DNA from 2 places in the Arthrobacter sp. 24S4-2 genome. Region 2 is predicted to be linked to the other one. Evidence: riboswitches for the same ligand, from Rfam matches in the RefSeq annotation. Region 2 holds a riboswitch; the other holds the start of a gene.
The links. Region 2 has a riboswitch for glycine ahead of gcvP (aminomethyl-transferring glycine dehydrogenase). Riboswitches for the same ligand answer to the same signal wherever they lie in the genome.

Region 1 (7,093 bases), 1.6 Mb from region 2:
GTTCAGTCCCAGGCCGTCGTCCGAACCGTCGGGGTTTTCCGTGCGCTGGTACAGGGAGGCGTGGACGCTTACGCCGTGCCGGCGGGCGGCATCGGTGGCGAAACGGAACGTGGGGCCGGTCAGCAGCTCTTCGGCAATGTCTGACGGCCGGGGGCGGGCGGCCCAGGGACGGGACGTGTCGTTGCCGGGGAGCGTATCGGCCGGGTAGCGGGACAGCGTCAGTTCCGGCAGGAAGACAACGGTGGCTCCCAGCCGGGCTGCGCGTCCGATGCCCTCGTCCAGTTCTGCGCGGAGTTTCGCGGCGTCGGCGTGCCAGCGGTGCTGGACCACTCCGATCCGCAGCGCAGGACGGGCGGAGGGCTGGGTCCGCGCCAGGGAGGCGGGCGGTTCAAGGCAGGTGATTTCAATCATGGTGAATACTCCAGTGAGACGACGATCACTAAATGAATGGCGTTCATTTAGTATCCACGTCACACTGCCGCGTGGCAAGGGAAAAATGAATAATCATCATTTTGTTAAGCCGGGCGCGAGAATCGGTGGCGCCGCTGTGGTGGCTGCGATAGTTTCGAATTACCCGAGAAACCCTGACACCAGGAGGATCAATGAAGGCATCACCGACGCTGACCAACAATCTGCAGGCTGTGCTCGCGGACCTGATTGAACTGCACATCCAGGGCAAGCAGGCGCACTGGAACATCGTGGGTACGAACTTCCGCGACCTTCACCTGCAGCTGGACGAAATCATCGACGCCGCACGGAATTTTGCCGATGACATGGCCGAGCGCATGCGTGCACTGCACGCCCTGCCGGATGGCCGCAGTGCCACCGTGGCGAAATCCACCAGCCTTGCCCAGTTCCCGCAGGGGCTGATCAGCACCAAGGACGCCGTTGACCGCATTGTCGCGGCTCTCGAAGCCGCTGTGGGCACCATGCGCAAGGTCCACGACGAGGTTGATGAGGAAGACCCCACCACCGCAGACCTGCTGCATGCATTCATTGCAAAGCTGGAACAGTACGCCTGGATGGTGGGCGCGGAGAACATGAAGGCCTCGGCCAGCGTGACCACTCCCGACAGCAAGTAGCACCGACAGCAAGCAGCGCCGACAGCAAGTAGCACCGACAGCAAGCAGCGCCGACAGCAAGCAGCGCCGACAGCAAGAATCCTCGACAGCAAGTGGCGCCGCGGCAACTTCCGCTGTTGCCCGCAGCCGCTCCAGCAAGCCCGGCACCGGATTGCCCGGTGCCGGGCCTTCCTGTTTGGGCGAACTTTTGGTCGGCTCGCTTCCTGAGGCGGCGCTTCGTCCGGGGCGGTGCCCGCACGGATGCACCCACAACCTCTTGACATCCTGGCGCTTCAGCGAATACTTAAGTATGTGCTTAACAATCAGGGATCGGGAAGTGGCCAGCTGGATGCAATCTTCCAGGCGCTCGCCGATCCAACGCGCAGGGCCATCATCGTTCGGCTCTGCGAAGGGCCGGCGTCCGTCTCGGAGCTTGCGAGGCCATTCACCATGAGCCTGCCCGCGATTGTCCAGCACGTGCAGGTGCTCGAAAACAGCGGCCTGGTCCGAACCGAGAAGACCGGCCGCGTCCGCAGCTGCAGCATCGTTCCGGCCTCGGTCCGGCTGGCGGAAGGCTGGCTGGGCCGGCGCAGGACGGACCAGGAACGCCGCCTCGACCGCCTGGAGTCCTTCCTTTCGGCGGAACGCGGGGAAACCGAGGACCATCCGGACGCCCCCGAGCAGGCATAACTTCCACCCCCCAGAATCAACAGACGAACAAGGAGCACGCCATGACCACCCCCATCACGCACGCAAGCTTCAGCCTCGAACGCCGGCTGAACGCCCCGCCGCCGCGCGTTTTCCGCGCTTTTTCCGACTATGCGAGCAAGAAAAAATGGTTCGCGGGTCCGGCCGAATGGACGCAGGGCGAATCCAGCCTCGATTTCCGTGAGGGCGGTACGGAAACGGACGTCGGCGGGCCCGCGGGCGGCTTCGTTTCCACCATGCATGCCGTCTATCACGACATCGTGGAGGACCAGCGGATCGTGTACAGCTACGAAATGCTCCTCAATGGCCGCCGCATGTCGGTTTCGCTCAGCACCGTGGAACTCGCGCCCGACGGCGACGGCACCCTGCTCACCCTGACCGAGCAGGGTGCCTACTTCACCGAGGAGGACCAGGCGGCGGGCCGGAAGGAAGGAACCGAAGGGCTGCTGGATGCCCTGCAGGCATTCGTCGAGCACGGCTGACGGCGTTACTTCGCCTTGGGTACTCCGCGGAGTACGACGGCGACGAGCACTGCCGCTCCCGCCATTAGAACCAGCCCGATGGACGCAGTCACGTGGACACCCGACTCAAATGCAACCCGGGCGGCGGACGTCAGGGCGTCCGCCAGCGGTCCCGGCAGCGAGTGCGCCAACTCCATGGCCCCGGCCAGCGTCTCCCGGGCCTGCGAAATGCCGTGCTCGGTGCCGGGGCCGTCAGCCGTGATGGCCGCGGGCAGGATCAGGTTCCGCTGGTAGGAGGCCGTGAGGATCGAGCCGAGGATGGCCGTGCCGAGCAGCGAACCAATCTCGTAGCCGGTCTCCGAGATGGCCGCGGCCGCCCCTGATTTCTCCGGCGGTACCGCACCCAGGAGCATGTCGTTGGAGATCGTTTCGGCAGCCCCCACGCCTAAGGCAAGGATCAGGAGGGCGCCCAGCAGTAGGGCCGGGCCGCGGGAATGGTCACCGAAGGCCACTACAAAGTAGCCGGTGGCGCTGAGCGAGAGGCCACCGGCCACCACGAAGCCCGGCCGTATTTTCCGCACCAGCGGCACCACCAGCAACCCTGCAACCACGGTCGCAACCAGGGCAGGGATCATCGCCATCCCGGATTCGGAAGGCCGCTGGCCTTCGAGCAGCTGGAGATGCTGGGCCAGGAAGAGGATGAACCCGTTGAAGGAAAACAGCGCCAGGACATTGGCCGTGATGGCGGTGCTGAAAATCCGGTTTCCGAACAGGCCCACGTCCAGCAGCGGGCTTGGCAGCCTCCGCTGGCGCCGGACGAAGACATAGCCCATCGAGAGTCCGAAGCCGATGACCGCGGCCGGTGCTGCGCCGAAGCCCTCCGTTGCCAGCGACTTGATCCCGTAGACCACGGGAACCATGGTCAGCAGGGACAGGGCGATGCTGACACCGTCCACCGTGCCGGGCCGGGGATCCCTGGACTCGGGAATGAGAATCCGGCCCAGCGCCAGGATGGGAAGCATGATGGGCACGGCCACCAGCAGGATGGCGCCCCACCAGTAGTGCTCAACGAGCCAGCCGCCGAAGATCGGACCCAGGGCAGCGCCGCCCGAGAACCCTGCCGCCCAGATCGCAATGGCCAGCCGCCGCCGGTTCGGGTCCGGAAAGATGTTGCGGATCAGGGACAGCGTGGACGGCATCAGCATCGCACCAAAGAATCCGAGGGCTGCTCGTCCGGCGATGAGCCATTCAGCGCTGGGGGCGAAGGCGGTGGCGGCCGACACCGCCGCGAAGCCCATGCTGCCGATCAGGAGGAGACGGCGGCGGCCGATCCGGTCGCCAAAACTCCCCATGGCCACCAGGAGCCCGGCCAGGACCAGCGGATAGGCATCCACGATCCAGAGGAGCTGCACGCCGGTGGGTTCCAGGCTGCGGGCGATTTGGGGCAGCGCGAACGTCAGGGCCGTGTTGTCGACGGCCACCAGCAGCACCGGAAACATCAGCAGCCCGAGGGCCAGCCAGTCGCGCCCCCGCTCGGGGCGGCAGGCTGGCGGCCGGCGGGCTGGCTGGCCGTGTCGGAAGTGCCGGCAATGCGAGGGTGCGTGACCGGCGTCGGAGTTGAGGAGAAGGTTCCCATAGCCATAACTGTACCGTCTGGACGGTATAGTTAAGAAATGAGCCCGGGCCACCGGGCATGATTGGAACCATGGCCAGAAAACCCGTTGCACGCGAGGCAGTGCTCGACGCCTTTGAATCCCTCCTCATTGAAGTGGGCGAACGTGCCGCCACCTTGGATGCGGTGGCCAGGCGGGCCGGCGTTTCCAAAGGCGGACTGCTGTACCACTTCCCGAACAAGGAGGCCATGATTTCGGCGCTGCTGGAGCGCATGGACCGGCTGGTCGCGGCGGATGTCGAAGTCATGGCCGGCGCTCCGGAGGGGGCGGCTGTTCACTTCATCAAATCCTCGCTCTGGGCTGACACGCCTCTGGACCGGGTGTTTGTTGCGGCCACGCGGCTGGCCGAAGTGGCCCATGAGGAAACGCTGCACCGTTTTGCCGCCGTCCAGGGCGCCTGGCTGGAACTGCTGGCCGGGGACGTCGGCCCTGCGATGGCCAAAGCCGTGCTTTACATGGGCGACGGACTGTATTTCAATGCCATGCTGGCCAGTGGTCCCGGCGCGTCCCCACCCGAAATGAGCGGCGACGTCGAGGGCCTGCTCGCCGCCGTCGAACGCCTGCGCGGCTGGTCGCCGCGCGCCACCGAACCCCCCGTTCAGGCTCGCCGGGCCGGGAGCGCGTAACGCGGCGTCGGCGTGGCCACGGAGTTTGCAGACGCGTCTCCGGCGTAGGACAATAGGGGCTGTGACTGTTGTCACCGCAAACTAAATATGCCTTTGATCTGCGGCGGGAGAGTTCTGCAAGTAGGTACAAGCAGGCGCCGTAGGAGCAAATCCTCCCCAGGAATCTCTCAGGCCCATGTACCGCCGCGGCAAGGCAACTCTGGAAAGCAGCAGGCTGTCCGTCCGGTGTCCCAACCCCCGTTGAGGACACCGAACCCCGACATGCTGTGCTCACCGACGGTGCAAGCGGAGCCATGCGAAAGCACGGCTGCGCGGAAACTCTCAGGTCCAATACAGAGCGGGGAGGAACCCGAATCGATGTGGCGTACCCTGCGCCGCCTTAGTTATGGAGTTCCTTGTGACTGTTAATTCAGCCTCCACTTCCTTCGTTGACCGCCATATCGGCGCGCGCCGCGAGGCCGACGTCGACGCCATGCTCAAGGCGGTCGGCTACGACACCGTTGACTCCCTGGTGGACACGGCCGTTCCGAAGGACATCCGGCAGGATTCGCCGCTGGAGCTCACCGCGGCGCTGAGCGAAGTGGAAACCCTGACCGAGCTGCGCAAGCTTGCCGCCAAAAACAAGACGGCCGTGCAGATGATCGGCCAGGGCTACTACGACACCGTCACCCCGCCGGTGATCCGCCGCAACATCCTCGAAGCCCCGGCCTGGTACACGGCGTACACGCCCTACCAGCCCGAAATCTCCCAGGGCCGGCTCGAGGCACTGCTGAACTTCCAGACCATGGTGCAGGACCTGGTGGGCCTCCCCATCGCCAACGCTTCGCTGCTCGACGAAGCCACCGCCGTTGCCGAGGCCGTGCTGATGATGCGCAGGGCCAATAAGACCGCAGGTCAGAAATCAGGGGCCCACGACGGCAAGACCGTACTGGACGCCGACTGCCTCCCGCAGACCATCGCCATCGTCAAGGGCCGCGCGGAAGCGCTCGGCTTCGAGGTTGAGGTTGCGGACCTGTCCGAGGGACTGCCCGACGGCGTCATCAACGGCGTTGTGCTCCAGCAGCCCGGCGTTTCCGGCCGCGTGTTCGACCACTCCGAGGTCATCGCTGCCGCGAAGGAACGCGGCGCACTGGTGACCGTTGCCGCCGACCTCCTGGCCCTGACCCTCATCACCCCTCCCGGTGAGCAGGGCGCTGACATCGCCGTCGGTTCCGCGCAGCGCTTCGGTGTTCCGCTGTTCTACGGCGGTCCGCACGCCGCCTACATGGCGGTCCAGAAGGGCCTCGAACGCTCCATGCCGGGCCGCCTCGTCGGCGTCTCCAAGGACTCCACCGGCCTGCCCGCATACCGGCTGGCGCTGCAGACCCGCGAGCAGCACATCCGCCGCGAGAAGGCCACGTCCAACATCTGCACCGCGCAGGCGCTGCTGGCCATCGTCGCGTCCATGTACGCCGTCTACCACGGCCCGGAAGGCCTGAAGGCCATCGCGGAGACCGCGCACGGCCACGCCAGGACCCTCGCCACCTCCCTGAAGGCCGCCGGCCTGGCAGTCCGGCACGCCAGCTTCTTCGACACCGTCACAGTGTCCGTCCCGGGCAAGGCGTCGGACTTCCTGGCGGCCGCCGAAGCCAAGGGCATCAACCTCCGCGGGATCGACGCCGACACCATCGGCATCTCCACCGATGAGGCAACCACCGACGCCGTTGTGGCAGACGTGCTGGCTGCCTTCGGTGCGGCTGTCGCAGACGCTGGCTCCGACGCGGGCACCGACTTCCGCCTGGATGCCGCCGTCGAACGCTCCTCCGACTACCTGCAGCACCCGGTCTTCCACACGCACCGCTCCGAGACCCAGCTGCTCCGGTACGTCCGGAAGCTCTCGGACCGCGACCTTGCTTTGGACCGCACCATGATCCCGCTGGGTTCCTGCACCATGAAGCTGAACGCCACGGCCGAGATGGAAGCCATCTCCTGGCCCGAGTTCGCCTCCATCCACCCGTTCGCTCCGGACTCCCAGACCGAGGGCTGGCGGGAACTCATCGCCGACCTCGAAGCCCAGCTGACTGAAATCACCGGCTACGACCAGGTGTCCATCCAGCCCAACGCCGGCTCGCAGGGCGAGCTCGCCGGCTTGCTGGCCATCCGCGGCTACCACCACTCCCGCGGGGAGCAGCAGCGCAACGTCTGCCTGATCCCGGCCTCGGCGCACGGCACCAACGCCGCCTCCGCCGTCCTGGCCGGCATGAAGGTGGTTGTGGTGGCCACGGCCGCCGACGGCACGATCGACCACGCCGACCTCAACGCCAAGATCGAGCTGCACAAGGACGCCCTGTCCGCGATCATGATCACCTACCCGTCCACCCACGGCGTGTACGACGCCGACGTCCGGGAAGTCTGCGACGCCATCCACGCAGCCGGCGGCCAGGTCTACATCGACGGCGCCAACCTCAACGCACTGGTGGGCCTGGCCCAGCCCGGCAAGTTCGGCGGCGACGTCTCGCACCTGAACCTGCACAAGACCTTCTGCATCCCGCACGGCGGCGGCGGTCCCGGCGTGGGCCCGGTGG
Region 2 (7,093 bases):
GACACGTCGTCCACCTTTACGTCGAAGCTTCCCTCTTTGCCGGAAGCGGCCCTTTCGGCCAACGCTGCGGCGACCACCACGGCATTGCCGGCGTTGGGCACCACCAGGTACTTCTCTGTTCCATCCGCAGCCGCGGGGAGGCGGTACGTGATCAGGTCATCGATGATGCCGCCATCTTCCTGGCAGATCAGCGAGTATTTGGCCTTGCCGACGGCGACCGCCGACAGCTTGCCGGCCAGGGCGTAGTCCAGGAAGGCTGCAGAGTCCGGGCCGGTGACCCAGACTTCACCCATGTGCGAGAGGTCGAACAGGCCGGCGGCGTTGCGCACGGCGTGGTGCTCGGCCAGTTCGGAGGAGTACTTCAGCGGCATCTGCCACCCGCCGAAGTCGGTGAAGGAGGCGCCGGCTTTTTTGTGCTGCTCGTAGAGCGCGGTGTAGTTCTCAGTCATCAGGAATCCTTAGTTTTCAAACTCGACTGTGTTGTCTTCGAAAGCCTCTATGTTGTCCTCGAACGCTTCGAGGGGCGGGCAGGAGCAGACCAGGTTGCGGTCCCCTGCCGCGCCGTCGATGCGGCCGACCGGCGGGAAGTACTTGTCCTGCCGGAGGGTGTGCACGGGGAAGGCAGCCTGCTCGCGCGGGTACTCGCGGGCCCAGTCGGAGGAGACGACGGCGGCAGCGGTGTGCGGGGCGTTGCGCAGCGGGGAGTTCTCCAGCGTGAAGTCACCGGCGGCCACCTGTTCAATCTCAGCGTGGATGGTGATCATCGCTTCGATGAAACGGTCGATCTCCGCGAGGTCCTCGGACTCCGTCGGCTCCACCATCAGCGTGCCCGCAACCGGGAAGGCCAGGGTGGGTGCGTGGAAGCCGAAGTCGATGAGGCGCTTGGCTACATCCTCCGCGGTCACGTCGGTCCTGGCCGTCAGTTGACGCAGGTCCAGGATGCACTCGTGCGCCACGAGTCCGCCTTCGCCGGTGTAGAGGACGGGGTAAAACTCATTCAGGCGGGACGCGACGTAGTTCGCCGCGAGCAGCGCCGACTTGGTGGCCTCGGTCAGCCCCTGGCCGCCCATGAGCTTCACGTAGGCCCAGGAGATCGGCAGCACACCGGCGGACCCGAAGCGCGAAGCCGAGATCGCAGCACCAGTTCCTGGTTCGATAGCGCCAGCCTCGTGTGCGGCCTTGTTGGCGTCGCCCGGCATGAACGGCGCCAGGTGCGCCTTGGCAGCCACCGGGCCCACGCCGGGACCGCCGCCGCCGTGCGGGATGCAGAAGGTCTTGTGCAGGTTCAGGTGCGAGACGTCGCCGCCGAACTTACCGGGCTGGGCCAGGCCCACCAGTGCGTTGAGGTTGGCGCCGTCCACATAGACCTGGCCGCCTGCCGCATGCACCGAGTCACACACCTCGCGGACGTCGGCGTCGTACACGCCGTGGGTGGACGGGTAGGTGATCATGATGGCAGACAGGGCGTCCTTGTGCAGCTCGATCTTGGCATTGAGGTCGGCATGGTCGATCGTGCCGTCGGCCGCCGTGGCCACCACAACCACCTTCATGCCCGCCAGGACAGCGGACGCAGCGTTCGTGCCGTGCGCCGAGGCCGGGATCAGGCAGACGTTGCGCTGCTGCTCCCCGCGGGAGTGGTGGTAGCCGCGGATGGCCAGCAGGCCGGCGAGCTCACCCTGGGAGCCGGCGTTCGGCTGGATGGACACCTGGTCGTAACCGGTGATTTCGGCGAGGTCAGCTTCCAGGCCTCCGATCAGCTCACGCCAGCCCTCGGTCTGGGAGTCCGGGGCAAAAGGGTGGATGGAGGCGAACTCGGGCCAGGAGATGGCTTCCATCTCGGCCGTGGCGTTCAGCTTCATGGTGCAGGAACCCAGCGGGATCATGGTGCGGTCCAGGGCCAGGTCCCTGTCCGAGAGCTTGCGGATGTACCGGAGCAGCTGGGTCTCGGAGCGGTGCTTGTTGAAGACCGGGTGCTGCAGGAAATCGGAGGAACGCAGCACCGCGTCGGGTAGTTCGAAGCCTTGCGCGTCCACCACCGGACCCGCGCCAAAGGCGACGACCACCGCGGAGAGGACCTCCGCCGTCGTCGTCTCATCGACTGACACGCCAACCGTGTCCGCATCGATGAAACGCAGGTTGATGCCCCGGGCCTCGGCAGCGGTAAGGACCTTCCGGGCCTTCCCGGGCACGCGGACCGTGATGGTGTCGAAGAAGGAGTCGCTCACCAGTTCCCGGCCGGCGACCTTGAGAGTGGCGGCGAGGGCCCGGGCGTTGTTGTGGACGGTCTCGGCGATGGCCTTCAGCCCGTCGGGGCCGTGGTAGACGGCGTACATCGACGAGACGATGGCCAGCAATGCCTGCGCGGTGCAGATGTTGGAGGTGGCCTTTTCGCGGCGGATGTGCTGCTCGCGGGTCTGCAGGGCCAGGCGGTAGGCGGGAACGCCGGCGTTGTCCTTGGAGACGCCGACGATGCGTCCCGGGAGGGTGCGTTCCATGCCGTCACGCACGGCCATGTAGGCCGCGTGCGGGCCGCCGAAGAACAGCGGCACGCCCAGGCGCTGCGTGGATCCGACGGCGACGTCGGCCCCCTGCTCGCCCGGCGGGGTGATCAGGGTCAGTGCCAGGAGGTCGGCGGCAACGGTGACCAGTGCGCCGCGGTCTTTAGCCGCGGCGATCACGGCGGACTGGTCCCATACCCGGCCGGATACGCCGGGCTGCTGGAGTACGACGCCGTTGATGTCGCCGTCGGGAAGTCCCTGGGACAGGTCCGCGACCTCAACCTCGAAACCCAAGGCTTCGGCCCGGCCCTGCACGATGGCGATGGTCTGCGGGAGGCAGTCGGCGTCAAGGACGGTTTTGCCCTCGCGGGCCCCTGATTTCTGACCTGCGGTCTTATTGGCCCTGCGCATCAGCAGCACGGCTTCGGCGACGGCGGTGGCCTCGTCGAGGAGGGACGCATTGGCTACCGGCAGTGCGGTGAGGTCCTGGACCATGGTCTGGAAGTTCAGCAGTGCCTCGAGCCGGCCCTGGGAAATCTCGGGCTGGTACGGCGTGTAGGCCGTGTACCAGGCGGGGGCTTCAAGGATGTTGCGGCGGATCACCGGCGGCGTGACAGTGTCGTAGTAGCCTTGGCCGATCATCTGCACGGCCGTGCGGTTCTTGGAAGCCAGCTTGCGCAGCCCGGCCAGCACCTCAACTTCGCTGAGTGCGCTGTCCAGGCTAAGCGGCTTTTCCTGGCGGATGGAATCGGGGACCGCGTTGTCAACAAGACCGTCGACGCTGTCGTAGCCGACGGCCTTGAGCATGGTGTCGATGTCTGTTTGGCGTCGGGCGCCGATATGGCGGTCTGCAAATGTGGACGGGGACGACTGGATCGTCATTGAGGAACTCCATAATTCAGGTGGCACTGGAGTGCCACGATGATTCGGGTTCCTCCCCGCTCTGTATTGGACCTGAGAGTTTCCGCTTTGCCTGCTGTTTAGCAGCGCGCCACTTGCACCGTCGGTGAGCCCGGTTTCCCGGACTGCTTTCCAGAGTTGCCTTGCCGCGGCGGTACGTGGGCCTGAGAGATTCCTGGGGAGGATTTGCTCCTACGGCGCCTGCTGAACGTACCGGCAGGACTCTCCCGCCGCAGATCATAAGCTGTGCCACTGGTGGGTGACACGGCTCACACTTTATCTGCTGTTCGGGCCGGATGCAAAATTTGCGTCACATGGCCGGGTGTTTCCTGCCGCCAGGCGGCATTCTCCGCTGGTCCGGCGAAAGTCCGCGCTGAGGGCTGCCTTGTTTCCTGCACGCTTTGGAAATCGCTATTGTCACACAGGCAGGTAGTTAGTAATCTACGGCCAACCGGACTTTCGGCCGCATCTGGCGGCGCCCGGAACGGCGCTGCCGTCAGGGGCTACGCCCCGTACATTTAAGACGCCCAGTCACCGCACTGGCCGACAATGCGGAACACAGGACGCCACGCTTCCATTCAAGGGAGAACCTGATGTTAGGCACCAGAAGCTGCCTCGCCGCCGCTCTTGCCACTACCCTCGTGACCATGGCCGCCCCCGCACAAGCAGCCCCCGCCACGCTCGTGAGCGCGGGACCGGGAATCCTCGTCGCCAAGGGCGCCGCGGTGGATGTTCCCGTCACCTTCATGTGCGACACCGACCCCGCCCTGACCATCGCAATACCCGTGGTCCAACTGACCCAAAGAGTCAGCGACGGACGGATCGCCGGCGGCGCCGGAAACTTTCAGCTCAGCTGCACCAAGCAGGCCCAAACAGTCACCATACGAGTAGTTCCAAATGTGATGGCGTTCAACGAAGGTGCCGCCGCAGCTTCGGTCTACCTGCAAACCTGCAGTGCGCAATTCCAGTGCTCCGCCGTCATTATCAACACAGAAATAACGCTCGCCACACCGGCCGACACCGGGCTTCAGCACCAATAATAAACATGCCAAAGGGCAGCAGCGGCCGCTACAGGTCCACAGCGGCCATAGCTGCCCTCGGGATGCACCTGAGCTCAATAGCCGTAGCGCTCAACGGCGGAAGAACTGAACACGCGGATCCAGTTTTTGCTGCACGCAATCGAGTACTGCCAAACGAGTTCGGAAAGGAGCTAGAAATGCCCAACGACCCTACGGACATGGTCAGCGTCCGATACATGGTGGACGATGTCGATGCGGCGATCGACTTCTACACAAAGCACCTCGGATTCACCCTCCGGATGAGCGCCGCACCGGCGTTCGCCGACGTCGCCTGCGGCCAGCTGCGGCTTTTGCTGAGCGGGCCCAGCAGTTCGGCGGGCCGGCCAATGCCGGATGGCACGGTGCCGTCGCCGGGCGGATGGAACCGCATCCACCTCATCGTGGGCGATATCGCGGCCGAGGTGGAGCGGCTGCGCGCGGCGGGCCTCACCTTCCGGAACGACATCGTCACCGGTCCGGGCGGCCAGCAGATCCTGCTGGAAGATCCGGCCGGCAACGTGGTCGAGCTCTTCCAGCCGGCTGGCCGGTGATTGTTTCGGGACGTTCGACCCTACAGCTGCATTTCCAGACGTTGACAGACTGGTGGGAGACGAATCCCGAGGTTCATCCACAGGCATGCTCTGTTCAAGCGCGGGCCAACAGCACAAGGAAGCGCCGACCATGGCCACTATTTACATTCCTTACGGGACCACCGAAGGTCAGACAGCAAAGATCGCCGAGTACATCTCGGATGTGCTTCAAGCACACGGCCACAACGTGGAAACAGCGGACATTAAGCAGTCCGGGGATACTATTCCGGACGGGTACGACGCAATAATCGTTGGTGCGTCAGTCCATATGGGCAAGCACGAAGACTACGTCCGGGACTTCGTGCGAAAGAACAGTACCGTCCTGAAACACCTCCCGTCGGCGCTCTTCTCTGTCAGCCTGGCCGCGCACGGTGACACCGAAAACGCAGAGAGTTACGTGGAGAAATTCGAGGGTGAAACGGGTTGGCGGCCGGCTCAAGTGGGGCTCTTCGGAGGGGCGCTGCTCTACACGCAGTACGGTTTCCTCAAGCGCCATGTGATGAAGAAGATCGCCAGCGACAAGGGCACCCTGGATACGGACACGTCGCAGGATTACGTCTACACCGAGTGGGATGGTGTCAAGCGGTTCGCGGAGGACTTTCTGGACAGGTTGTAAGTGGACGTCCGGTGCCGCGCCCCTGCCTTCCTAGACGTTGACCGCGGGCCATGGCTGGACGGTGAGTGAGGGCCATTCCGTGCTCCACCGCCTGGTTTTGGTCAAGTACACGTCCCTCGGCGCAAGGACAGGATTGGGCACCACCTTCCGCCCGAACAGGTCATCGTAACCGTGCGGCGCATACGTTGTGAGGCCACCGTGCGCGTCTGCAGTGACTGCGAAGCAGCAGGTCTTCGCCGCGAAGTGATCTATTGCATCGGCCGTGCTGGTGAACGGGACCGCCGGGACCCCGAAATGCTCCTCATACCAAAGGTGCACGCGGGCTTCGTTGCGGACTTCAACCTCTGCGCCCAGGCCTTTGAACAGTTCCCGCGCCCGGCGAATCACCGCATCCTCCGCTTCGTAGGACGTGTCTTCGTCAAAATAGAACAGATCGTAGTCCCGGATGCCAGCGCCCGGGTCTCTGCCGTCCAGCACGTTCCAGACGGTCTGGAACAGAGCCCCCGCTGTCAGCCACCAGTCCGAAACACCCAGCACCGGTGCCAGCTGAAGAATCTGCCGATTCACCGGATTCCTTCGGATATAGGTCAGAAAGAGTCGCTCATCATCGGAATTCACCAGCCCATCCTGCCCCGCTCTGCACGATACTCAAGGGATGAACATGCAGAGTGAGGTTCTTTTCCTTGGCGGTCGGTCAGGTGTCGGGAAGAGCTCCGTGGCGTTTGAACTCCACGCCCGGCTCGCCGCCCTGAAAGTCAGACACTGCGTGATCGAAGGGGACAGCCTCGATCTGGCCTTTCCGCCTCCATGGGAGGGCCACCTGGCCGAGCGGAATCTGGCCGCGGTCTGGGCAAACTACCGGGATCTTGGCTACCGGCGGATGATCTACACGAACACCGTCAGCGTCCGATTCACCCAGGAATTGGCTGCAGCCATGGGCGACGAACCCAGAATTGCTGCCGTTCTGCTGACCGCCACCGATGAGACATCCTCAGCCCGGCTGCGCGGCCGTATCCAAGGCAGTGACTTTCAGGAACACCTTGACCGCAGCAAAGCCGCCGCCAGGGAACTTGAACTCCTGACACCGGAATGGGTCCATCGGTGCCCCACGGACAACCGCAGCGTCCAGGAGATTGCCTCTGACCTCCTGCCGCTCACCGGATGGACCGACGAATCGGCTGACTAGGCTGGTCGCCGCTTCAGTTGGCGGTTCCCGGTGGTTGTTCGGGCTACCTCAGTTGGTCGCAGGGTGAAGGGAAAACTGGCCGAAGCCGCCACGGTGATCACAATCGCCGGCAACCATCAGGGGGACCAGCGGTGGCTACAGTTCGGGCCGCCCTTGTGCGTCCCGACCAGGGTGGGGCAATCACCCACACCAGGAACCCAGGCGCGAAGGTCCTCCGCGGGGTGCGGCGCTGTGTCCGGCACGGC

Region 1: another riboswitch for glycine. It lies ahead of gcvP (aminomethyl-transferring glycine dehydrogenase); the one in region 2 lies ahead of gcvP (aminomethyl-transferring glycine dehydrogenase).

Annotation. Positions count from the first base shown of each region.
Region 1 covers NZ_CP040018.1:900,934-908,026, forward strand. The annotation lists gene FCN77_RS04270 (nitrilase-related carbon-nitrogen hydrolase) at 1-411, opposite strand, end outside; gene FCN77_RS04275 (Dps family protein) at 603-1,082, shown strand; gene FCN77_RS04280 (helix-turn-helix transcriptional regulator) at 1,374-1,751, shown strand; gene FCN77_RS04285 (SRPBCC family protein) at 1,793-2,251, shown strand; gene FCN77_RS04290 (MFS transporter) at 2,257-3,747, opposite strand; gene FCN77_RS04295 (TetR/AcrR family transcriptional regulator) at 3,936-4,529, shown strand; glycine riboswitch at 4,624-4,722, shown strand; gene gcvP (aminomethyl-transferring glycine dehydrogenase) at 4,927-7,093, shown strand, end outside.
Region 2 covers NZ_CP040018.1:4,867,098-4,874,190, forward strand. The annotation lists gene gcvT (glycine cleavage system aminomethyltransferase GcvT) at 1-449, opposite strand, end outside; gene gcvP (aminomethyl-transferring glycine dehydrogenase) at 459-3,380, opposite strand; glycine riboswitch at 3,541-3,638, opposite strand; gene FCN77_RS22585 (hypothetical protein) at 3,992-4,438, shown strand; gene FCN77_RS22590 (VOC family protein) at 4,615-5,007, shown strand; gene FCN77_RS22595 (flavodoxin domain-containing protein) at 5,138-5,662, shown strand; gene FCN77_RS22600 (nucleotidyltransferase family protein) at 5,693-6,229, opposite strand; gene FCN77_RS22605 (ATPase) at 6,378-6,848, shown strand.